Regions from separate parts of the Paenibacillus sp. URB8-2 genome, predicted to be linked through region 3. Evidence: riboswitches for the same ligand, from Rfam matches in the RefSeq annotation. Region 3 holds a riboswitch; each other region holds the start of a gene.
What was found. Region 3 has a riboswitch for thiamine pyrophosphate ahead of PUR_RS01920 (ABC transporter substrate-binding protein). Riboswitches for the same ligand answer to the same signal wherever they lie in the genome.
Positions count from the first base shown of each region.

Region 1 (8,068 bases), 1.7 Mb from region 3:
TATGCTTGCTGGCTACACTATTCTTTATGGTATTTAATGAGATTATTTAAGCCGTACACACGGCTGTCCCATCTTCAACCGCCTCCGCCGGAGGCGGGTTTTTTGTAAATATAAGCATGTATAAGCCGGGGGCTTAACATTTTGACATATATTTCTACGAGAAACGTACTTGCGTCTTATAAAGACGCCGTCAGGCGTTTCTTCTTGCTTGCGGCATTCAGCATCGGGGTTCTCCGCAGAACATCTGAGCAAAAAGCTGACCGCTCTTTGCTATCCTTGCTCCTGTTTGAGCTTCCGGCAATTGGTTAATTTAAATATCGTAAGAGGGAACGAATAATTGCACATCCCTAAGACATCCTAAGGAAAGTCTGAGCTTTTACAAACTTTCGAGAGGAGAATGAAAGATGAGCGATAGCAGTCAACAAACCCAGAAGACATTGCCACCGCAGCATCAGGATCGTCAACCCGGATTGGAATCGGAAATGACACCGCGGCCTAAATATGAACCGGCGACATACAAAGCGGCAGGCAAGCTGCTTGGCAAAGCGGCCTTGATTACAGGCGGAGACAGCGGTATCGGCCGCGCGGTTGCGGTGGCTTTTGCCAAGGAAGGGGCCGATGTGGTCATTTCCTATCTGAACGAGCACACCGACGCGGAGGAAACGAAGCGCCAGGTCGAGCAGGAAGGACGCAAATGCGTTCTCGTCTCCGGCGATATTGGTGTTGAAGTCTTCTGCCAGGACCTCATCAACAAATCGGTGGAGGGTCTGGGCAAGCTGGACATCCTGATCAACAATGCGGCGGAGCAGCATCCGCAGGAGAAGATCGAGAATATCACTTCCGAGCAGCTTGAGCGGACGTTCCGCACGAATATTTTCTCTATGTTTTATTTGACGAAAGCGGCAATGCCTCATTTGAAAAAAGGCTCTACCATCGTCAATACGACTTCGATTACGGCGTACAGAGGAAACCCTCAGCTGCTGGACTATTCGTCCACCAAAGGGGCTATTCTCGCCTTCACCCGTTCGCTGGCCATGAATCTGGCCGAACAAGGCATTCGCGTCAACGCGGTCGCGCCGGGTCCGATCTGGACGCCACTCATTCCGTCCACCTTTGACGAGAAAAAGGTCAGTGAGTTCGGAGCCACCCAGCCGATGAAGCGACCGGGCCAACCGGAAGAGCTGGCTCCGGCTTATGTCTATCTGGCTTCCGACGATTCGACGTATGTGACCGGCCAGGTTATGCATGTCAATGGCGGCGAAATCGTGAACGGTTAACCGTTTACGCCTTGAAATCAACCGCGTCAGCGGTATAGTACAAAGCCTCCGGTTCGCTAGTGCGACCGGGGGCTTTTTTTCACGCAAGGGGTATGATGAGAAGGAAGAATATGCTATGCTGTAGAAGATTCATAACCGCATAGAGATTGACACTAGGGGTGCCGCAAGGCTGAGACGAACGTGATTGTTCGGACCCTTTGAACCTGATCTGGTTTGTACCAGCGTAGGGAAGTGGAGAGTGAATATCTGCATCCGGACCTCATCAAGGTTCGATCCTATCTGCAGTTTCCGGCCGCCTTCCTTCGAGAGGGCGGCTTTTTTGGTGTGATCAAAGAAACACAGGAGGAGAGCATGGCAATTCACCCAACAAAAGATTCCGTTTCACGGTGGTCCACAGCTGTGGACGTCAGGGAAACCGATCCCGAGATACATCTCATTTCCGGCGGCGGGACGCTGTTAGACAACTTTGTGACCATCGCCGAGGCTGTCCATTCATTGGTGAATTATATCCATTTGCGCGAGAAATCGTGTACCGCGAATGAGCTGTTCGAAACAGTGAAGGAGATGTCCCGCCGTGGTGTACCGCTTGGCAAAATAGTCGTGAACGACCGTCTGGATGTCGCGCTGGCTTCCGGCGCCGGCGGCGTCCAGCTTGCGGGGCACAGCCTTCCTCCCGCCATCGCCCGGCCAATCGCCCCGGAGCTGCGCATTGGCCGCTCCGTCCATTCCGCGGCGGAAGCGGCCGCAGCCGCGGATGAAGGGGCGGACTACTGCCTCTATGGGCATGTGTACGCCTCGGCCAGCAAACCGGGTCTGCCCGGCCGGGGCCTAAGCGGACTCGCTGATACCGTCCGGGCTTGCCCGGTTCCGGTCATCGCGATCGGCGGCATTGAGCCGGGAAACGCGGGGCAGGTCATCCGCAGCGGCGCTGCAGGTATTGCCGTGTTGTCGGGCATCTGCGGCGCAGCCGATCCGGTGGCTGCGGCAATGGCTTACCGCTCCGCGGTCCGAGCGGCCCGGCTTGAAAGGAGGTGAAGGCAATGAATCTGTATATCAACGGAAACGAGACCAGGCTTGATGAAGCTTGCGGTACGCTTGCGGATCTGCTGAGCCGCCCCGAATGGAAGGAACGGCGGATGATCGTTGAACTGAACGGCGTGATCGTGGGCAAGGAAGATTACGGGCATGTCACGCTTGCCGAAGGGGACCGTGTCGAGCTTGTGCATTTTGTGGGAGGAGGCTGAGGCGAAAGATGAATTCCGCCGGGCAGGACAGATACAGCAGGCAGGAGCGATTTTATGGAATCGGATCCGAAGGCCAGAAGAAGCTTGCGGAAGCGAAGGTGCTGATCATAGGCGCAGGCGCGCTTGGCTCCGCATGCGCGGAGACGATGGTGCGGTCGGGCGTCGGCAGGGTGACCCTTATCGACCGGGATTATGTGGAATGGAGCAACCTGCAGCGTCAAAATCTCTACAGTGAGCAGGATGCGGCCGAGAGGATGCCCAAGGCGGTAGCGGCTGCGCGCAGGCTTCGCAGCGTCAACTCTTCTGTAGAGGTGGAAGGGATCGTTGCGGATATTACAGCCGATGAAATCGGCCTCTATACCCGGGACGTAGACCTTATTCTGGATGCGGCGGACAATTTCGAGGTAAGGATGATTGTGAACGATATTGCCGTGAGGAATGGCATTCCCTGGATCTATGGAGCCTGTACCGGTAGCTACGGGATTTCAATGACGATTGTGCCCGGACAGAGCGCCTGCCTTCACTGTCTGCTGGATGGGCTTCCAACTGGAGGGGATACCTGCGATACGACGGGCATTATCGGTCCCGCCGTACAAATGACAGCCGCCTATCAGACAGCCGAGGCGCTGAAATGGCTGTCGGGGAACGTGAGCGCGCTGCGCGGAACGCTGGTCTCCTTCGATCTGTGGACCAACCGCCACTCGTCGATGGATACGTCCAGGCTGAAGCGCGCGGATTGTCCATCCTGCGGCTCCAACCGCACCTATCCGTATTTATCGCCGGGGAGCCATTCCAGAACGACAGTGCTCTGCGGGCGGGATACGGTGCAGATTCGCCCGGCAAGTCCGGCAAGACTGGACTTGGAGGAGTGGGAGCGGCGGCTTTCCGCTCACGGCCGGGCGGAGCGTAATCCCTATATGCTGTCTTTGACGCTGGAGAAGCACCGCCTGGCGGTCTTTCCCGATGGACGGGTGCTCATTCACGGAACGGGAGATCCCGCCGAAGCCCGTTCGCTCTATCACCGTTATTTTGGCTGACCGCTCAATATTATGAATAGGGAGGATTAAAGATTATGAAGGATGCTTTACATATCGGGGGCAAGGCCCTGTCCAGCCGGCTGTTCATCGGAACCGGCAAATACAGCCGCAATACGCTTATTCCGGAGGTGGTCGAAGCTTCCGGCTCCGAAGTAATCACGGTAGCTCTTCGGAGAGTCGATCCCTCGTCGCGGGAGGAGAATGTTCTGAATCATATTCCGCCGCACATGACTCTGCTGCCCAATACTTCCGGCGCGCGGACCGCGGAAGAAGCCGTGCGCATCGCCCGGCTGGCCAGAGCGGCGGGAATGGGGAACTGGGTCAAGATTGAAGTCATTAACGATCAGCGGTATTTGCTTCCGGACAACCTGGAGACGATCCGCGCCACGGAAATTCTGGCTGCCGAAGGCTTTGTCGTCCTTCCCTACATGAGCCCGGACCTGTCTGCTGCGCTCCGTCTGAGAGACGCAGGGGCGGCGGCGGTGATGCCGCTGGGAGCGCCCATCGGAAGCAACCGGGGCCTCCGGACGAAAGAACTGATCGGCATCCTGATTGAAGAGACCGGCTTGCCGATTATTGTGGATGCCGGGATCGGGCGGCCGTCGGAGGCGGCAGAAGCGATGGAGATGGGCGCGGCAGCCGTGCTGCTGAATACGGCGATTGCCACCGCCCGCGATCCGCTGGGCATGGCAGAAGCCTTCCGCGGGGCGGTTGCCGCCGGACGGCAGGCCTATCTGGCCGGGCTGGGAGCGGTTCGGCAGGAGGCGGAGGCCTCTTCGCCTTTGACCGGTTTTTTGAGCGTATAGAAAGGGGACAGATCAATGAGTTTCTATGAATCGCTGATGACCCTGGAGCGTTTACCCTTTAAGGAGTTGTGGAAGGGGTATGGGGCGGAGGATGTAAGGCGGGCGCTGGCCAAGGAGAAGCTGGACGAGGAAGATCTGCTTGCCCTGCTGTCACCTGCCGCTGGACCGCATTTGGAGGAAATGGCTCAGAAGGCGCAGCGTATCACCCGTTCTCATTTCGGCCATGTCGTGCAGCTGTTTACGCCGATGTATGTAGCCGATTATTGCGTCAATCACTGTACGTACTGCAGCTTCAGCTCCATCTACGACTTTCCGCGCAAAAAACTGACGCTCGAAGAAGTCGAAAAGGAAGCGGCGGCGATTGCCTCTACCGGTCTTCGCCATATCCTGCTGCTGACGGGAGAATCGCGCCGGGATTCGCCGGTCGGTTACGTTAAAGATTGCGTGAAGGTTCTCCGCAAGTATTTCTCCTCCATTAGCATCGAGGTCAATCCGCTATCCGCGGAGGAATACCAAGAGCTGGCCCATGCGGGTGTGGACGGATTGACCCTGTTCCAGGAGGTATACGACCGGGAGACATACGCCAAGCTTCACGTCAAAGGACCGAAGCGGAACTTCCGCGCCCGTCTTGACGCTCCGGAGCGCGGCTGCCAGGCGGGCTTCCGCTCAGTCAACATTGGCGCCCTGCTCGGCTTGCACGACTGGCGGCAGGAAGCCTTCATGGCCGCGATGCATGCGCGGTATCTTCAGGACCGTTATCCCAGCTGCGAAATCAGCCTGTCTCCCCCGAGGTTCCGCCCTTATCTGGGCAGCTTCAACCCCGAATCGGACGTAACCGACCGGGCGCTGGTGCAAATCATCCTGGCGTATCGGCTGTTCCTGCCCCGTTCCGGCATTACCTTGTCCACAAGAGAACCCGCCGAGTTCCGCGACCGTCTTGTCCATTTGGGGGTCACCAAAATGTCGGCAGGCGTTTCTACCGAGGTAGGCGGGCACACGGGAGACGGCGGAACGCCGCAGTTTGAAATTTCGGACAGCCGCAGCGTGCCGGAAATTAGGGACATGCTATACCGAAGCGGGCTTCAGCCGGTATTCAAGGATTGGGACATCCTTGCCGAAAGCTCCATTCGTTGACGGTCGGAATCCGCGATTTCAAGTCAACCTTCTCCTTAGGGCAAGGTTGGCTTGCTTCAATTCTAGCTGCAATTTAAAGCGGGATTCCCCCGCAAGAAACACGGGCTCGCCTTCGGATACCGGAGACAGAGCCCGCTTGTTTTTTTGAAGAGCTTCAGCGGATCGGCACCGCAAATACGAGATGCAGCCGCCCTTTGATGCGCCGATGTTTCGTAATATAGCCGTTGTCTTCGAACCAGGCCAGCAGGCCGGAAAGAGACGGATAGCCGTCTTCTTCCGGCATCGGGGCATGGTCCCCTTCGGCGAGCATCAGGTCGGCAATGCAGATTCGTCCGTGCGGCTTCAGCACCCGGCGCATTTCCTTGACGGCAAGTGTCTGCTGCTCCCCGGCAAGATGATGAAAGGCGAAGCTGGATACGGCAAAGTCGAATTTCTCATCGATAAACGGCAGTGCCAGAAAATTGCCGAGCTTAGTCTTCAGCTGCGGATATTTCAGCCCGCACTGCTTCAGCATTTCCTTCGACTGGTCGACTCCCGTCATGTCTGCGCTGCGCTCCATCAATTTTCCGGCCAGATTGCCGGTTCCCGTGCCGATATCGAGTCCTTTTTCCCCGGGTGCCGGCGCCAGCCACTCCACAGCCAGTTCCAGAGCCTCTTCATAGCCTTCATACTCGGCGGCGCTGCGGACATTCCGGTCATGGAGGACGGCCCTGCGGTCATAGTTCCATTTATCTTCCCAATTGCGGCTCCCCCGCAGTTTGCGTGAAGCTTCGGCCAGCGCGTACAGATCGTCCAGCTGAAGCGAGCGCTCTTTTTTAACCATTTCAATCATTGAATCGGCCGTCTCGATCATGCTCTTGATTTCCAGCCATTTGGCGAACAGCGCGGACCTTTGAAGCTCCAGGTAGTACTGAAGCCGCTCGTGATCCCGACCTTCCCACTCCTGCAGCGCCCTGCGGATATCCTCGACACTCATGCCCGCCTCTCGTAAAGCGATTACGGTCTGGAGCCGCCACACCTCCTGCTCGCTGAACTCGCGGTATTGATTGTCTCCTTTCGAGGGAGCGATCAGCCCTTTTTCTTCATAAAAGCGAATGGCTCTGGCCGACAGACCCAGCCTCTCCGCAACTTCTTTGATCTTCATAGGTTATCCTTTCGTCAACTGAACTTTCTTTATCATATCAAAAAAAGAACAGCCGCTCTTGACCTTCTCCTTGCGGAAAGGTTTATCCTTCGGTCGTGAGTCATTCATACGAAGAGGGAGGCGCAGGGAAATGAGTATTTTGATCAAAAATGTATGGATTATGGACATGGTGCAGGAAGAGCCGGATAGAGGGGATATTTTGATCGAAGGGGAGAATATCGCTGCAATCGGGACAGAACTGACCGCAGAACACGGTGAGAAAATAGAGGGAGGCGGCATGCTGGCGATGCCCGGCCTGATTAATGCGCACCAGCATACGCCGATGAGCCTGCTCAGAGGCTTCTCGGACGATTTGAAGCTGATGGACTGGCTGGAGCGGAAAATGCTGCCCGCCGAGGCGCGGATGACGCCGGAAGATATCTACTGGGGCGCGCAGCTGTCCATGGCCGAAATGATCCGCTCGGGGACGACGGCTTTTGCTGATATGTACATTCATATGGACGAGATTGCGCGGGCGGTGCAGGAGACGGGGATGCGGGCCGCTTTGACCCGGGGACTGGTGTTTAACGAAGACGATGGAGGAAAAAGGATGAACGAGGCGCTGGATTTGATCCGGCGGTGGGACGGTGCGGCCGACGGCAGAATTACGGCGATGCTCGGCCCGCATTCTCCGTATTTGTGTCCGCCGGAGCCGCTCAGGGAAATTATCGCCCTTGCGGAAGCAGAAGATATTCCGGTGCATATCCACTTGGCCGAAACGAAGGAAGAGGTGGCGATGATCCGGGAGAGATACGGGATGACTCCCGCGCAGTACCTTTACCATAACGGCCTGTTTGAAAAATGTCATGTTCTGCTGGCTCACGCCGTTCATCTGAACCGCAGGGACGTGGGGCTTCTGCGAGGCATGCGCGGCGGCGTCTCCCACAACCCGGTGAGCAATCTGAAGCTCGGCTGCGGCATTGCGCCAGTGACGGAGATGAGAGAGGCGGGCATCACAGTCGGGCTTGGCACGGACGGAGCGGGCAGTGCGACGACGCTTGATATGTTTCAGGAGATCAGGGCGGCGGCTTGGCTGCAAAAGGCGGATTACGGGGATCCGGCTCTCCTGCCTGCGATAGAAGCGCTTCGGATGGCGACGGAGGAGAGCGCGAAGCTGCTGAACCTGCAGGGGAAGACGGGAATTCTGAAGACCGGTGCCAAAGCCGACCTGATTCTCATTGATTTGGGCAAGCCGCATTTGCAGCCCCTCCATCAACCGGCTTCTCTTCTTGCATACGGCGCAGTCGGCGCAGACGTAGATACGACTATCGTAAACGGAAAAATTTTAATGCGGAATCGCTGCCTGCTTACGATTGACGAGGAACGGCTGCTGCATGAAGCCGCCGGGCGTGCCAAGCGGATTGCCCAGGGGATCTGACCGGATAAA
Region 1 is NZ_AP023239.1:2,149,829-2,157,896, forward strand. Features, by position in the region: gene PUR_RS09755 (hypothetical protein) at 1-50, shown strand, start outside; gene PUR_RS09760 (SDR family oxidoreductase) at 405-1,277, shown strand; TPP riboswitch at 1,422-1,524, shown strand; gene PUR_RS09765 (thiamine phosphate synthase) at 1,629-2,312, shown strand; gene thiS (sulfur carrier protein ThiS) at 2,318-2,521, shown strand; gene PUR_RS09775 (ThiF family adenylyltransferase) at 2,530-3,558, shown strand; gene PUR_RS09780 (thiazole synthase) at 3,594-4,364, shown strand; gene thiH (2-iminoacetate synthase ThiH) at 4,380-5,498, shown strand; gene PUR_RS09790 (MerR family transcriptional regulator) at 5,653-6,642, opposite strand; gene PUR_RS09795 (amidohydrolase) at 6,773-8,059, shown strand.
Region 1: linked by a shared signal. The riboswitch ahead of PUR_RS09765 (thiamine phosphate synthase) and the one ahead of PUR_RS01920 (ABC transporter substrate-binding protein) in region 3 are both predicted to bind thiamine pyrophosphate.

Region 2 (8,068 bases), 2.3 Mb from region 3:
TGATCGTTGCCGTGCTGGGCTGGGTCATCCAGCGGTTTGCGGAACCTTGGCTGCACAAGAAACTCGGGGGGCTGGAGGCGCGCAAGCTGAGCGGACTGTGGATTCCACTCGGCTCTATAGTGCTGGTCGGCATCATCGCTTTCCTGTTTATCGGAACAAGCGTGCGAAACCTGCTGCCTCCGAACATCGGGATACGTCTGGAGAACATTAACTTCAAACAGCACAGCGTGCTGGAGCGTATAACTTTTTATAAGGATGCATTAAAAGTGGTTAAGGATCATCCGATCCTCGGTGCCGGAGGAGGAGGCTGGGCCGCGCTGTATGAGCACTACCAGAACAACCCTTATAGCAGCCGTCAGGTTCATAACTTCTTCCTGCAGTACCTGATTGAGGTCGGGATTTTCGGATTTATCGTGTTCATGAGTTTTATCTTTTATATTTTCTATAAATATATTCGCGGGTATGCAAAGAGGGATAAGGACGATTTCAGCAACGGTTTCTTTTATCTGATTATCGCCTTGTCTATTCTGATCCACAGCTTGTTGGACTTCAATATGAGCTATGCTTTCATGGGAATACTGGTCTTTATCGGTCTGGCCGGGACGGCGGCGGTCATGGACAGCAAGCCGCTGCGCCGGAACTGGAATACGGCGGGGCTGCGTCTTGGATATTTTACTGTGCTCGGAATCGGCACCGTATTTCTGCTGTTCATTTTGATCGGCTATATCGGATCGAGCAATGCCGCTGTGAAAGCCAAGAATCTGACTGCGGTCAGCCAGTCCTATGAAGAGCTGAAGGCGCCGCTGGTGAAAGCTTTGGATAAGCGCCCGGGCCATCCGGAGGCGGCGATGTATCTGTCCTCTATGGATCAGCAGGTGTTTAGCCAGACTCAAAACGGGCAGTACCTCGAAGAGTCCTTGCATGTGCTGACTCCCGCCCTCAAGAACGAGCCATACAACAAGCAATTACTGGCCCAGTTGGCAGCTTACTATGCCCTTAAAGGGCAAGGCGATCTTGATTTCGGGGTGTACCGTGACAATGCCGACAAGTTCGTCTGGGATATTGAATGGGCGGATGCCTTGATCAGCCGTGCTGTGATGATGGGAGCCCAGGCCCATACCCAAAAAGACAACGCCCGGGAGCAGGAGTATTTCAAGTCAGGGCTGGAGGCATACGCGAATGTTGTGGCCGGTGTTGAGCACTTGAAGACACTCCCTCCGGAGCAAATGCAGGGACGTCCGTTCTCCGTTACTCCGACCATCGCGCTTAATGCAGGAAAAATGCAGCTTATGTCAGGAGAACGCGAGGCAGCCAAGGCTACCTTGAAGCTTGGATTCAATGAAAATTATGCGGATCTAATAAATAGCGAAAACCTCTGGGAGATGGACTGGTACAGTGCTATAATCAGCCGTTCTTATGATCTGGGTCAGGCGGCATACGCACAAAAAGATGATATTAACAGGAAGGCAAACATGCAAGAGAAGTTCAAAATGGGGTTTCAAGCCTACAGTCAGGTTCTGGCGGATATGGAATATTTGAAGACTCTGTCTCCCGGAGAGCTGCAAGGACGGTCGCTTACTGTCCCTCCGGCTATAAGACTGAATGCGGGCAAAATTCAATTTATGTCCGGACAGCTGCAAACGGCCGCGGATACGCTGCAGCTTGGCCTGAACGAAGATTATACAGATGCAGCCAATCGTGAAACAGCTCGTTGGTACCTGGCTGTACTGAAGAAGAATAACATCGCCCAGGATCAGTCTCTGTATGACCGGCTGATTGCAGCCGATCCCGCGGAAGCGGCGAAGATTGATGAAATCGCGGCTTTGCAGCTTTAACTTGAAGACCGGCTAAGCGAGTTATACAATGCAAAGGACGCTCCGCAATTAGCGTGGGGGCGTTCTTTTTGGTGAAGGCTATGCGCGTCACTTTCGATAATCCATTCAGGTCAAAAGGTATCCCAAATTACCTATGCCGGAAACGATTGGCGGGATAATCCGGCGTTGGCAAAAGAGATGTTTGAGCTGTTTCCCATTATGCAGCAGCTTCATGAAATGCTTTACTACTTGAATGAAGCGCTGAGTTTAGAAGAGGCTGAGCCGATTCACAAAGATTTACAGGCTGTTCTGGAGCAAACGGAGTATCTCACGAATCTTGATCCAAGCTCGATTTTGGAACTTAACGTCCCTGCCCATCGGGCGATTGTTAATGATCTGCTTCTGCAGACAAGTGAACGGGTGCGTGCAAAAGCTACACCGCGGCATAATCAAAACCAAAAAGCAAAAACCAAAGTACGCAAGGGAAGCGACTTTATAGGCGCAAATTTAAGAGGAGCCGATCTTAGAGGGGCTAACTTAAGAGGCGCTCTGCTTATTGCAAGCGACCTGAGAGATGCTGACATGAGAGTAACTGATCTGATCGGCGCTGACTTTAGGGATGCCAACCTTAGCGGCGCCGATCTCACAGGAAGTATTTTTCTTACTCAAGCGCAAGTGAATTCGGCTAAGGGCGATATCCATACCAAACTGCCGCCTACTTTAAGCATTCCTGATCACTGGATTAAAAATGATAGCCAGAATTTATCGCATAATGGAGGATCATCTCGGTTTTGAGTCGATCAGGCCCAAATGGTACATTGAGGGAACCGACTGGGATATGGTATAGTTAAAAACAATGAAAACCGAATAAAAGACCGCAATTTCACTAGGGGCGTCATCCGACTGAGACGGAGCCGCGAGCTTCGGACCCTTGGAACCTGATCTGGATCATACCAGCGTAGGGAAGTGGAACCTGGAGCTTACTTAATCGAAGCCGTACAGACCTAGCGCTTGTACGGCGGATATTTTGAAGGCCCGTCCATTTCTCTAACGGAAATGGACGGGTCTTTATTCATCTTAAGGAGGGCTGACCGATTATCGAAGAACTTTTATCTCTCCGCCGCCTTTCTTTTTCGTTTCCGCAGCAGAAGCCCGTATTTTCGGAACTGTCGTTAACGCTCCGCAAGGGCGAATTCGTCAGCATCGTCGGCGCCAGCGGCTGCGGCAAAAGCACGCTGTTCAAAGTAATAGCCGGACTGCTGGAGCAAACGGCGGGAGAAATCGGGCTGCGTGGCTCCGACAGCGGCTCCGGGGGGAACCGGCTCGGCCTTACCGCCTACATGCCTCAGCAGGACCTCCTGCTGCCCTGGCGGACGGTGCTGGACAACTGCCTGCTGCCGTTGGAGATCAAAGGCCGGGCCAGTAAAGACAAAAAGTCTGTGGTACAGGACATGCTGAAGCGTTTCGGACTCGCCGGTTATGAGCTTGCTTATCCGCATGAGCTGTCCGGCGGGATGCGCCAGCGGGCCGCTTTTCTACGTACGCTGATGAGCGGCGGCGAGCTCATGCTGCTCGATGAGCCGTTCGGCGCGCTCGACGCCATGACCAAGCGGGACATGCACCGCTGGCTGCTGGAGCTATGGGGGGAGCTGGGGCGGACCGTTATGTTCATTACGCATGATCTGGAGGAAGCTATTCTGCTGAGTGACCGAATCTTTCTAATGCCGTCCTCCAGCGGCGGCTCCCTTCAGGAGATGAACATGGAGCTGCCGAGACCCCGGCGTCTGGAAATGAATTACGAGCCCGGCTTTGTCTCTTTGCGGGCCGAACTGGAGCGGAGGCTGTATGAAACGCGCGCCGTTTAAGGAAGGAATTCGCCGTTACGGCGCCTTTCTTCTCCTGCTGCTGTTGATACTCGCCGTGTGGGAAGCGGCTGTGCGCTCGGGACTCGTTCCGTCCTTTATCCTTCCCGCACCCTCCTCGATCTGGACCGCGCTCGTCCTAAACGCAGGACTGCTGCTCGGCACTCATTTGCCTGCCACTTTGGAGGAAGTGGCAATTGGATGCCTGCTGTCGGTGGCGGGCGGCATCCTGCTTGGAACCGGCATGCATCTGTCCCGAACGCTGGAAAAGGCACTCTATCCTTTTATTATCATCAGCCAGACGATTCCGCTGATCGCGCTCTCCCCCATTTTTATCATGTGGTTCGGCTATTCCCTTTGGAGCAAGGTCGCCGTCGTCTTCCTGACCGCGTTCTTCCCGGTCGTCGTGGGTGTCTACGACGGTCTCGGCAAAAGCGGCGGCGCCTACAAAGAGCTGCTGCTGACCATGGGCGCGAACCGTTCGCAACTGCTGTTCAAGATCGGAGTTCCGCTGGCGCTTCCTTCCTTTTTCTCGGGACTGAAGCTGTCGGTGGTGTACTGCGTGATCGGCGCGACCATCGGGGAATGGCTCGGAGGCACGCGCGGACTTGGTTATTACAGCCGCCGGATGGCGGGAAGCCTGCACAGCGCCGAAATGTTCGCCGCCATTGTTCTGCTCTCAGCACTCGGTATCGCGCTATTCCTGGCTGTCCGGCTGCTGGAGCATCAAATTCTTAAGAAAAGAGGTACATATTGATGAAAATTTTTACCCGTAGTAAAGCTTTACTGCTGCCCGTCTTATCGCTCCTTCTCTTGACAACCGCTTGCGGAGGCTCTTCGCCGTCCGGCGATTCCGCGGCTTCTGCCTCACCCTCGCAAGCCCCCATTGCATCGAGCAGCCCGGTTGCATCTGCACACAAGCTGACTCTTATGCTCGACTGGTATCCGAACGCCGTGCATTCTTTTTTGTATGCCGCACAGGAACAGGGTTATTTCACCAAGCAGGGACTCGATGTGGAAATTCAAATGCCGGCGGACACGAATGATGCGCTGAAGCTCGTCGCGGCAGGCAAAGTGGATCTTGCGCTAAGCTACCAGCCGCAGGTGCTGATGGCACGGGGAGAGAAAATTCCTGTAAAAGCGCTGGCTTCCATAGTCCGTCACCCGCTGACTCACCTGATGGTGCCTGCAGACAGTTCCGTACATACGCCTAAGGATTTGGCCGGCAAAAATGTGGGGTATTCTTCCATCCCGCTCTATGAAGCGATGGTCAAGACGATGGTCAAAGCCGACGGCGGTGATCCGGATAAGGTTAATTTTGTGGATGTGGGCTACGACTTGATCCCGGCTATTTCCACCGGACAGACCGACGCTATTATGGGTGCGTTCATCAACCATGAGCAGCTTATTTTGCAAAAAGAAGGCCACCCTGTCACCTCGATCGACCCGGCGAAATACGGTGTGCCCGACTATTCCGAGCTAGTGCTTGTTGCCAGCGACGAGGGAATCAGTCAGCATAAAGACGATTACAGCAAGTTTCTGGCGGCGATGCGGGAAGGTCAGGCGTATGTAAAAGAGCATCCTGACGAAGCGCTGTCTATCCTGCTGGCGCATGAGGACGGGACCGCTCCTCTGGACAAGGAAATTGAAACGCAGAGCCTTAAAGTGCTGCTGCCGCTGATGGACGCGGGCGATAAGCCCTTCGGGTATCAGGACCCGGAATCATGGGACAAAGTGCTGAAGTGGCTTGGAGACAACGGACTGCTGCCTGCGGGTATTACGGCCGGGGACGCTTTTGTGAATTTATAGGTTCATACTAATTTAGGGGGGAACTCAAATGTCTTTCATAACCAAGCTTCGGGAAAACAATCCACTCATCCACAACATCACCAACATCGTCGTCACCAACTTTACCGCCAACGGTCTGCTCGCTCTGGGAGCTTCGCCGTTTATGGCGGATTCGCATGAAGAAGTGGCGGATGTAGCTGCGATGTCCGGCGCCGTCCTGATCAACATCGGCACGCTTAACGAGCAAGCCATCAAGGCCATGCTGCTCGCCGGACAGTCGGCCAACAAGCACGGTGTACCGGTCGTTCTCGATCCAGTGGGAGCCGGCGCGACTGCGTACCGGACGGAAGTCACGCATCGTCTCGTTTCGGAAATGAAGATTACCGCGCTGCGGGGAAATGTCGCCGAGGTTGCCAACGTCATCGGAGAGAAATGGTCCATTAAAGGCGTGGACGCCGGAGCAGGCGACGGCGATCATGCCGCCGTGGCCATTAAAGCGGCGAAAAAGCTCGGATGCATCGTCATTGTTACCGGAAAAGAGGACATTATCACCGATGGAGAGAAAACGTATATCGCAGCCAATGGCCATCCTATTTTGACCAAAGTGACCGGAACCGGCTGCCTGCTCAGCTCCGTCGTCGCCGCTTTCCTGGCGGTTGCGGGGGACTCCCCTCTGGAAGCGGCGGCAGAAGCCCTCTCCTTCTACGGCGTCGCCGCCGAACTCGCAGCGGAGAAGACAGCTTCACACGGTCCGGGCAGCTTCCAGATTGAATTTCTGAACCAGTTGGCGCTTCTTACGCCGGACGAATACGGCAAGCTGTCGAGAATCCGTCAAGCGTAAACAGAACTATTCAGCAAGGGAGACGAAAAGATGAACGTATACAAAGCGTTAACGATCGCCGGCTCCGACAGTGGCGGAGGCGCGGGAATCCAGGCCGACCTCAAGACGTTCCAGGAACTGGGCGTCTACGGCATGTCCGCGCTGACTGCGGTGACGGCGCAGAATACGCTCGGGGTTCAGGGCGTGTATCCGCTCGAACCCGAGGCCGTGGCGCGGCAGCTCGATTCCGTCGGCGAGGATCTGGCCCCGGATGCGGTTAAGACCGGCATGCTGTTCAGCGGAGAGATCATAAGAACTGTAGCGGATAAGATCCGGCAGTACGGATGGAGCAATCTCGTTATCGATCCGGTGATGGTAGCCAAAGGCGGGTCATCGCTACTGTTGCGGGAAGCGGTTCAGTCCCTGATTCAGCATTTGCTCCCCCTCGCCCTGGTAACCACACCGAATATTCCGGAAGCGGAAATTATCGCTGACCTGAGCATTGCAAGCCTCGAAGACTGCGAGGAAGCAGCCAAAAGGATCGCGCAGATGGGTTCGCGCTACGTCGTTATTAAAGGCGGTCACGGAAGCGGAAATGGCGTCGTCACGGATGTGCTGTATGACGGACGGAAGTTTGTGTACATGGAAAGTCCCAGAATCGATACCCGGCATACGCACGGAACGGGCTGTACCTATTCGGCTGCTTTGACAGCGGAACTGGCAAAGGGTCGTTCGGCGGCGGAAGCCGTCCGGACCGCCAAAGCGTTTATCCGGGCGGCTATCGAAGACGGCCTCGGGATCGGGGGCGGACACGGACCGACCAACCATTTTGCGTACGGCCGCAGGCTGCGCGCGGAAGGAAGTGACCCAAGATGAACGAATGGAACCCCCTCTTCAGCTCCCCTTTGACCGGTGCGGATGATTCATTGACCGGCAGCGGCGGCAGACTGGACAGCGAACACGTGCGCAGCCTGCTTCGGGTGTATTTCATTATGGGCAGCGTCAACTGCCGCCGTCCCGCTGCCGAGGTGCTTGCGGAGGCGATTGCCGGAGGAGTTACGATCTTTCAATTCCGCGAAAAAGGCCCCGGCGCGCTAACAGGCGAAGCCAAGCTGAATCTCGCCAGGGAGCTTCAGGGGATCTGCCGCTCCCACAGCGTTCCCTTTATCGTTAATGACGATATCGACCTGGCGATCGCGATTGACGCGGACGGTGTGCATGTCGGCCAGGACGACGAGCCGGCGCAGGCTCTCCGTGAGCAGCTGGGCAGCCGGAAAATCATCGGCGTGTCCGCGCATACGCCCGAGGAGGTCCGGCAGGCCATCGCCGACGGAGCCGACTATCTCGGCATCGGTCCCGTCTACCCGACAGCGTCCAAAGACGATGCCAGACCGGTGCAGGGCACGATTCTGATCGGAAATCTGCGCAAAGAAGGCGTCTCCATCCCTCTCGTCGGCATCGGCGGGATAACGGCGGACAATGCCTCTCCTGTCCTGGCTGCGGGCGCTGACGGCATTTCCGTCATTTCGGCCATTGCAGGAGCCGATCATCCGGAGGCAGCGGCGGCGGCGTTTGCCCGGCTTGCCTCCCGGTAAACCGGTTAACAAAGAAAATGACATTCAAACCGACAATGGTTTGAATGTCATTTTACATTTATAGTTCAACAAACAATCGACAGTCAGTACAACCCCTTTGGCATTGATTGGCATATTCTGCTTTGCATCGAGTATAAGGCTGCAAGGATACCCGGCCTCTCGCGGCGCGGCCTGCACCCCCACCGGTAA
Region 2 is NZ_AP023239.1:2,727,420-2,735,487, reverse strand. Features, by position in the region: gene PUR_RS12550 (O-antigen ligase family protein) at 1-1,835, shown strand, start outside; partial or broken gene PUR_RS12545 (pentapeptide repeat-containing protein) at 1,911-2,609, shown strand; TPP riboswitch at 2,693-2,796, shown strand; gene PUR_RS12540 (ABC transporter ATP-binding protein) at 2,909-3,679, shown strand; gene PUR_RS12535 (ABC transporter permease) at 3,660-4,433, shown strand; gene PUR_RS12530 (ABC transporter substrate-binding protein) at 4,433-5,485, shown strand; gene thiM (hydroxyethylthiazole kinase) at 5,514-6,305, shown strand; gene thiD (bifunctional hydroxymethylpyrimidine kinase/phosphomethylpyrimidine kinase) at 6,336-7,160, shown strand; gene thiE (thiamine phosphate synthase) at 7,232-7,879, shown strand.
Region 2: linked by a shared signal. The riboswitch ahead of PUR_RS12540 (ABC transporter ATP-binding protein) and the one ahead of PUR_RS01920 (ABC transporter substrate-binding protein) in region 3 are both predicted to bind thiamine pyrophosphate.

Region 3 (8,068 bases):
CGCGACAGAAGCGACCGGCTGAAACCCGGATTCCGCCCTCGCGTTCCATTCCTTCTTATCATGCCTTGATCCTGTATCCGATGCCCCGGACCGTCTCAATAATTTCCGGCGCGGCGGGGTCCTTCTCCAGCTTCTCGCGCAAATAACGGATGTGAACCATCAGCGTTTTGTCCCCTTCCATATAGGGCTCGCCCCAGACCGCTTCATAGATCTGTTCCTTGGTCATAATCTGGCCGAGGTGACGCAGCAGGTAAAAGAAAATCTGAAACTGCTTGCCGGTAAGCGGTATCTCTTCTCCGCTCTCCGTCAGGGCAATCCGGTTCTCCTCTTCATAGACGGTAAGATGCTTCAGCGAGAGCGGCGCCGCCGAAACGCTGCCCGACCGCCGCAGCAGAACTCCGATCCGGGCGGCCAGCTCGTCAGGATGAAACGGCTTGGTCAAATAGTCGTCGGCGAACTCCAGACCCTGGAGCTTGTCGTCGATCGACGTTCTCGCCGAGAGCATCAGAATGGGAACGCCCGGGAAACACTTTTTTAACCGCTGTCCGACGGTAAAGCCGTCCAGCCCCGGCAGCATGACGTCCAGAATAGCCAGATGGCAGCCGTCTGCTTCTTCCACGGCCCGCTCTCCCGTCTGCAGCCAGCGGACCGCATAACCGCGGTCCCGCAGGTCCCTGGCGACAGGGCCGGCGATTTGCGGATCGTCCTCGATATACAGCAAAGTGCCGCTCATAACAACAGTTCCTCCTTCATTTCACGTTGTGGCGCTTTACACAAGAAGAAACGGCTGCGCCCTCCGATGCAGGATGGCAACCGTTTCTTTTCATCGTAACCTATGTACAGGTTGGAATGGTAAAAAAGTTGGATCTCGGGCAAGCTAGATCTCAAAAAGCCGGGGCGGCGGCTCAAACTCCGGTCTGCCAAAAAAGTAACCTTGAGCCAATTCGATGCCGTTATCCAGGCAAAATTGAAATTCCTCTCGCCGCTCTATGCCTTCGGCCAGCACCTTGCCTCCGAAACGGCCCGCTTTTTCGACAACTTCCTTAATGCTGGTTTGTTTATGGGGCTCCTGATCGCACATGCTGATTAGCCCGCGGTCAATTTTCACATAATCCGGCTGAAGCCGCGACATGACCTCAAGCGTTGCATAGCCCGAACCGACATCATCCAGCGCAACATGCACGCCATGCTCGCGGTATTCCGAGAAAATAGTTGCAAGATGGTCGATATCGCGGATTTTCTCCGTCTCCACCACCTCAAACACGAAGTCTTCCGGACGAAGACCCTTCTGTTGAATCGTTTGAAACGTATGTGTAAGACAATATTTGGGATTATATATGGAGGAGGGGAGAAAGTTGACAAACCGTTTGATTCCTTCAGGCAAATGCCGGGCGCTGGATTCGATGGCGGATATGCGGGCCGCCCGGTCCAGAAAGGAGTGGAGCCCGCTCCGCCTCGCAACTTCAAAAAGGGTTTGAGGCTGAAACTCCGGTCCATGCGGCAGCGGGCGCAGCAGAAACTCAAATCCGATGATCTGTTCGGTGGAGTCGACGATCGGCTGCATGTAACTGCAAAACTCTTTATTGGTGATGATGTCGACGAGAGTATGATTGGAAACGCGGGCTTTTAACTGGGTGAGGGGTACCCAACGCTCAAAAAGACCCGAGATCGCCGCCCCCGTTACGCACACCGCAATCTGCTCCATTTCTTCCGACTCTTCCAGCAGCTTCATGATGGCCTTTAGCTGCTCACGGGAATCATACGGAATTTCATAGCCTGTCTTAAAAGCGTCAAGGGCATATCCGGCCGCTTGAATGGCGGAGGCAAGAGCGGGTGATGCGCGCCGAATTTTTACGATTCCTTCATCTTCAATGGGAGCTAAGGGTAAGCAATCACTGCACTGCATGGATATCCTCCTTATGACCTATATTAATACCAACACTTGTGGTCATTATAGCATCTTTCGCCCAGAAAAAGGGAAACCATGGAAAAAAGCGTCCCCTTTCGGGACGCTTTTCAATCATGACTGCTATTTAAAAACAAGGTTTAACTTACTTGCCCGCGGACGCCGTCTGCTTTTCCCAAACCTCGGGTTTCCGGTCTTTTCCGGTATATTCGATACGCGTCGGCGAAAGCTCCAGAATGACGTAATCCGGATCATCCGGTCCCTTGAACCAACGCTCCAAATCTTTGTTCCATATTTTCTCGCGCAGGCTGCCGTCTTTGGTAACGGACGCCTGCGCTTCAATCTCAAGGATATCCTTGCTGCCTCCCGCCTCATAGCCCAGCAGCAGAAACACATTCGGGTTATTTTGCAGTTCTTCCACTTTATGCGTCTTGCGGTCTGTGGCCAAATAGAGGTTAAGCCCCTCATGAAAGACGGCCATATAACGAACCTTCGGCTTGCTGCCGGCTTCAATTGTGGCGAAAGAACCGAATTTGTTGTCATCCAGCGCCTTGATTATACGTTGTTCCAATTCTTTGTTGTCCATGAACATCCCAATCTCCTTTCTATTCAAGCCAAGAGATACATAAGCTCAGCGGGTCGATACAATATAATGTACCCTGACTCGGCGGAATGAATCCTAAATGGAAGGGATTGACTCCGGGGGGCGCGCCTCCTTTTTCAAGGCAATGCAGACGGTGTAAATACTATTGTCGATTACCCTCAAAGTCAGGAGGACTACCATGAACCAACTCTTGGATGATCCCATTCTACATACCGCGCTCCTGCAGTTTATTTTTCCCTTCTCCATTAAGCAGGGGCAAGGACCGGAGCTTGAGGCGCGGCTTAAGCGGGACGGATTCACCCCGTTTTTTCTGAATCATAAAGAACTGCAGGACGATTATTACGGAGAAGGCTACTGTGTCTCGCATGAGAACATGGAGCGTTCCTATATGCCGTTCGCCGCCCATGTGCTGTTTCCGCGCGGAGAGGATAAAGATTCGTTTCGCCGCTATTCCCGGGTGAACGGCCTGAATTGCCGGATGGAAATGCCGCAGGGCTCCGTTTCCTTTCAGGTGCTCTCGACGGATGTGTTCATTTGTCCGTTTCAGCTCGGTTTTATTACTATCCGGACGGCGATCGATGAAGAGAGGCTTCCACTTAGTTTCGCGCTGGAATTCGCCGACCGGTTCCGCTCGCTGGAAAATGTATCGGAAGCGGACGAGGCGGCGCGTATTTACTGTGAGGACAGAATGTTCAAGCAGATGGAAGATTTCGTGTTCAGAAATCTGTTGAATGGCCTGGAGACTTTCCTCGACCAGTCGGATTTGAACTCGGCTTACTTCGAAACGCTGCCTTTTTTCGTGGATGAGCGCATGATGGTTCAGGCCTTCTACGGGGTAGAGGAAGGGGAGGAAATCGACTACAGAACATGCTACCGCGCTTCCCAGCTCGACGGAATGAACCCGGACGGCCGTCCTTACATGAGCGCAAGCAGCGAAGAATATATCGGGGAGTACTGCCGGAGGCATAGGTACGACCGCTGGGGTCCGGGCACTTATTATATGACGAACGAGCAGACCTTCTGCTGCCTGAGCCGCAGCAATTCCGAAACCGCCGTGAAGCTCGCGGGTCAGATGTACGGCGAATACTATTACGGCCTGCTGCTCAGCCTGTTTCACAAGATCGTGCTGCTGAAGTTGTCCAATGTGCACTCGCGGCTGCGGATCGAGCATGATTATGAAGAAATCGAGGATTTGATCTACTATATCAACAAGTTCTCCGCCAAATTTTATTTTCTTGAACTGATCTCGCAGACACAGGGCCGTGAAATCTTCTTTCAATTGCGCAAAGTGTACGGCAATGATGAATTATTCGTGGAAGTAAAGCAGACGCTGGCCGACCTGTTCCAGTATCAGGAGACCTTCCAGGCCAAGCGCCGCGACAATCTGCTGATGATTCTGACGGTATTCACGGTTGTAAGCGGAATTTACGGGATGAACCAGGTAATCGAGGATCTGAAGGGAAACATCGACTGGAGCAAAATACTGCAGTATTCCGTATTCGAATACATCGCTCTGTTTCTGACCTTCTGCGGCATAATTGTCAGCGCCGTTCTGACGGTGCGCGAACTGTGGAGCGGGATTAAAGGCCGCCGCCGCAAGAAACTCGAATAACCGGCAGGCTGGACAACCCCGGAACCTTGCGTCTATAATTACACCGTAAGCAGCAAGAATACCCGAAACTTCATAGAACCAGGGGTGCTGGAATTACGGCCGGCTGAGAGTGTATCCCGCAAGATACTGACCCTTATACCTGATCTGGATAATGCCAGCGTAGGAAAGGCCTAAGCGTGTGGTCTTCCAGGACCGCCGCAGTCATGCGTTCCTTCGCGTCCCTGATGTTCAGGGGCGCTTTTTTGGCATTATTTCTTGGCACTGAGGGGGGTGCGCAGATTTCCGGGTCCGCAGGGCGTTCCCGCGATTTTGGGGATGAGCTTTCATGAAGACGGGAATATCCGCCGCTTCAGGGATATCCGGGGCGGCAATACAAAGGAGAGATTATATAAATGGGAGTCAAAAAATGGTTATCACTGTGCCTGGCCTGCCTGTTCATCTTCGCTGCGGCGGGATGCGGCAGCAATAATTCGGGAGGGAACGCGGGCGGTGCTCAGGGAACCTCTGCTTCCGCTTCGCCGGAGGCATCCGCTTCCGCCCAAAGTTCGCCAAAAGCGGCAGTACCGGTAAAGGTCGCGCTCGACTGGACGCCGAACACGAATCACACCGGACTGTATGTCGCCAAAGAGCTCGGCTATTACGCAGAGGAAGGCCTTAACGTGGACATTGTACAGCCGGGAGCGGCAGGCGCGGATACGATGGTTACTTCGGGAGAAGCCGCTTTTGGCGTCGGCGCGCAGGACAGCCTGACGCTGGCACGCATTCAGGGCGTTCCGCTCGTGTCCATCGCGGCAATTATCCAGCATAACACATCCGGCTTCGCGGCTCCGGTCGACCGGGGCATCAAATCGCCGAAGAACTTCGAAGGAAAAACTTACGGCGGCTGGGGATCGCCGGTGGAAGAGGCTTCCATGAAGGCCATTATGGACCCGGTGGGCGGCGACGTGAAGAAGGTCAAACAGGTCACGATCGGCGAAGCCGATTATTTTACAGCCGTCAAACGGGATATTGACTTTGCCTGGATTTTCTACGCCTGGACCGGTATTGAAGCGAAGCTGCGCGGCGAGCCGCTGGATATGCTGTATTTGAAGGATTACGCTCCGCAGCTCGACTATTACACGCCGGTGCTGACGACGAGCGAGAAGGAAATCGCCGAGAATCCCGAGGTGGTAAAAGCCTTTTTGAAGGCGACGTCCAAGGGCTACCAATACGCGATCGACCATCCAAAAGAGGCTGCCGATATCCTGATCAAGGCGGTTCCCGATCTGGACGCGAAGCTCGTTCAGGCCAGCCAGGAATGGCTCAGCCCGAAATACAAGGACGACGCCGCTCAGTGGGGCGAGCAGAAGCCCGAAGTATGGAAAAACTACGCCGACTGGATGTACGGGCTGAAGCTGCTGGACAAACCGCTTGAAGCCGACAAAGCGTTCACGAACGAATTTTTGCCGGACGGGCAGTAAGTTTAATAGAATTAAAATCTTGATTCACGGGGTTCACAATTAACGGTATGAAAGTATTATGGTCATGAAAGTATCAACGACATGAAAGGATGATAGTGAATGGCAAGTACGCTGCTGAGCATTCAGGTGATTCCGAAGACGCCGGGAGGCGAAGACGTAATTTCTTATGTGGACAAGGCGATTGAAGTCATTCAGCGTTCCGGTGTGAAGCATCAGGTGAACGCGCTGGAGACGACGATGGAAGGCGAGCTCTCCGACCTGCTGGAAATTGTCAGGGAGATGCAGGAGGCGTTGATCGAAGCGGGCTGCCCCAGCGTCATCTCGCAGGTCAAGATCGCCCATAACCCGGGCGGAATCAGCATGGACAAACTGACGGAGAAATACCGCCCGTGATTTCCAGGTGGAAACAAATCTGGCCGCCCCTTGTGGCGGTCCTCTTGTTTTTGGCGCTGTGGCAGGTGTCGGTCTCCTGGTTCCATGTGGAAAAATGGATGCTGCCCGCTCCCTCCGACATTTGGCGGGAAGGCATGGCCAGCGCTTCATCCCTTAAAGGGCATACGCTGGCAACGCTGCGGCTGACGCTGATTGGCTTTCCGCTCGGCGTGGCCGTAGGGATTGCCGCCGCCGTACTGCTGCATATTGTCCCCTGGTCGGCGCGCGCGCTGTACCCGCTGCTGATCTTAAGCCAGAACGTGCCGATTATTGCGCTCGGTCCGCTGCTTGTGATCTGGTTCGGCTTCGGCCAGCTGCCGAAGATTATTCTCATTACGCTTGTGTGCTTCTTCCCCGTGGCGGTCGCGGGCCTGGGCGGACTCGCCCAGACCGACCGCATGATGCTTCAATTTATGAAGATGGCGGGCGCCTCAAGGCGGCAGATCTTCTCCAAGCTGGAGCTACCACATGCGCTGCCCTCCCTGTTCTCCGGCATCAAAATATCCGCCGCCTACGCCGTGACGGGCGCCGTGGTGGCGGAGCTGATTGGAGGGAACCAGGGACTCGGCTACTATATGCAGATACAGAAATCGGCGTTTCGCACGGACCGGATGTTCGCCGCCATAATTCTGAGCGTGCTGCTGAGCCTGCTGCTGTTCGCCGCCGTTGTTCTGATGGAGAAATGGCTGGTCCGCTGGAAGCCGCGGCGGGACGCACAATAACGGGCGCAAGGAAAGAATATGCAGAAAGGGGCGCTAATAAGTGACGAACAAGACCGTTCCGCCATCAAGCGGAGAACCGGTAAAAGAGGAGAGGCCGGCCGCCGCTTCGCCGGATTCGGGCACCGAAGCTCCCGCGCTGGAGGTCTCCGGCATCTCCAAATCCTTCTCCCAGCGCGGGCGTAGCATCCCGGTGCTGGAGCAGGTGTCGCTTACGGTGAAGCCGGATGAGTTCGTATCCATCATCGGCCCGTCGGGCTGCGGCAAGAGCACGCTCTTCCACATCATCGGCGGACTGGTCAAGCCGGATGCGGGCGCCGTGCGGATGAACGGCGCTACGGTTACCGGGCAGCGGGGCAGCGTCAGCTACATGCCGCAGCAGCCGGCGCTATTTCCTTGGCGCAGCATCGAGGATAACGTGATTCTTGCCCGCGAGCTGAAGGGCGCGGCGCGAAGCGAAGCCCGCGAGGAAGCCCGGCGATGGCTCGCGAAGGTTGGACTCGGCGGATTCGAGAAGGCGTATCCGCACATGCTGTCCGGCGGCATGCAGCAGCGCGCCGCCTTCCTGCGCGCGCTGCTGGCGCCCCAGGAGCTGATGCTCCTGGACGAGCCGTTCAGCGCGCTCGACGCCCTCACCCGCAGCGAGATGCAGCGCTGGCTGCTGGAGCTGTGGGAGGAGAACCGCCGCTCCGTGCTGTTCATCACGCATAGCATTGAAGAGGCGCTGCTGCTCTCCAGCCGCATCTATGTGTTCTCGGGACGGCCGGGGACCATATTGCACACCGTTGATGTGCCTTTTCCCCGGCCGCGCCGGGAGGAAATGACGGAGCATCCCGAATTTTTGCGGCTGAAACGCCAGCTGTCGGGGTGGATGCGGGAAGAACAGGCCAAGAACGGCGCGCTCCGCTGACTGTATATGCCATCCTGTCCCCGCCAAGTAAACGAGTCCGCTTCGCGTGATGACAACTGTCACCTTACAACGGCAAAAAGGGCACGGACCGGCATTCCCATGCCGAGGCCCATACCCCTCTATTGAAACCCACACTCCGCCAGCCTGCTCTGCCGATTCCGTCTTACCTGCGCAAAAAGCCTTTGTCCTGCAGGAAATCCTTCATATGCAGCCGGATCGGCTCCGCGAGACGGCCCGCTATGATGGCCGACCAAGGGGTATCCTTCGCCCCGCCGGTCCGCTGGCGCAAATAATCGGACATCGTGCCGTCGTAGGCCTCGACCTGCCGTACGGTCCCTTCGGCATCGTAGCGGTTATGATGCAGCACCGCCGGCAGCGGCAGACGCGGGCGCTGCCCCGGGGTCTGATCGGGATAGCCAAGGCAC
Region 3 is NZ_AP023239.1:402,756-410,823, reverse strand. Features, by position in the region: gene PUR_RS01945 (HAMP domain-containing sensor histidine kinase) at 1-62, opposite strand, end outside; gene PUR_RS01940 (response regulator transcription factor) at 59-733, opposite strand; gene PUR_RS01935 (EAL domain-containing protein) at 878-1,906, opposite strand; gene PUR_RS01930 (pyridoxamine 5'-phosphate oxidase family protein) at 2,052-2,492, opposite strand; gene PUR_RS01925 (hypothetical protein) at 2,689-4,122, shown strand; TPP riboswitch at 4,193-4,305, shown strand; gene PUR_RS01920 (ABC transporter substrate-binding protein) at 4,515-5,582, shown strand; gene PUR_RS01915 (MTH1187 family thiamine-binding protein) at 5,682-5,975, shown strand; gene PUR_RS01910 (ABC transporter permease) at 5,972-6,736, shown strand; gene PUR_RS01905 (ABC transporter ATP-binding protein) at 6,777-7,643, shown strand; partial or broken gene nfsA (oxygen-insensitive NADPH nitroreductase) at 7,807-8,068, opposite strand, start outside.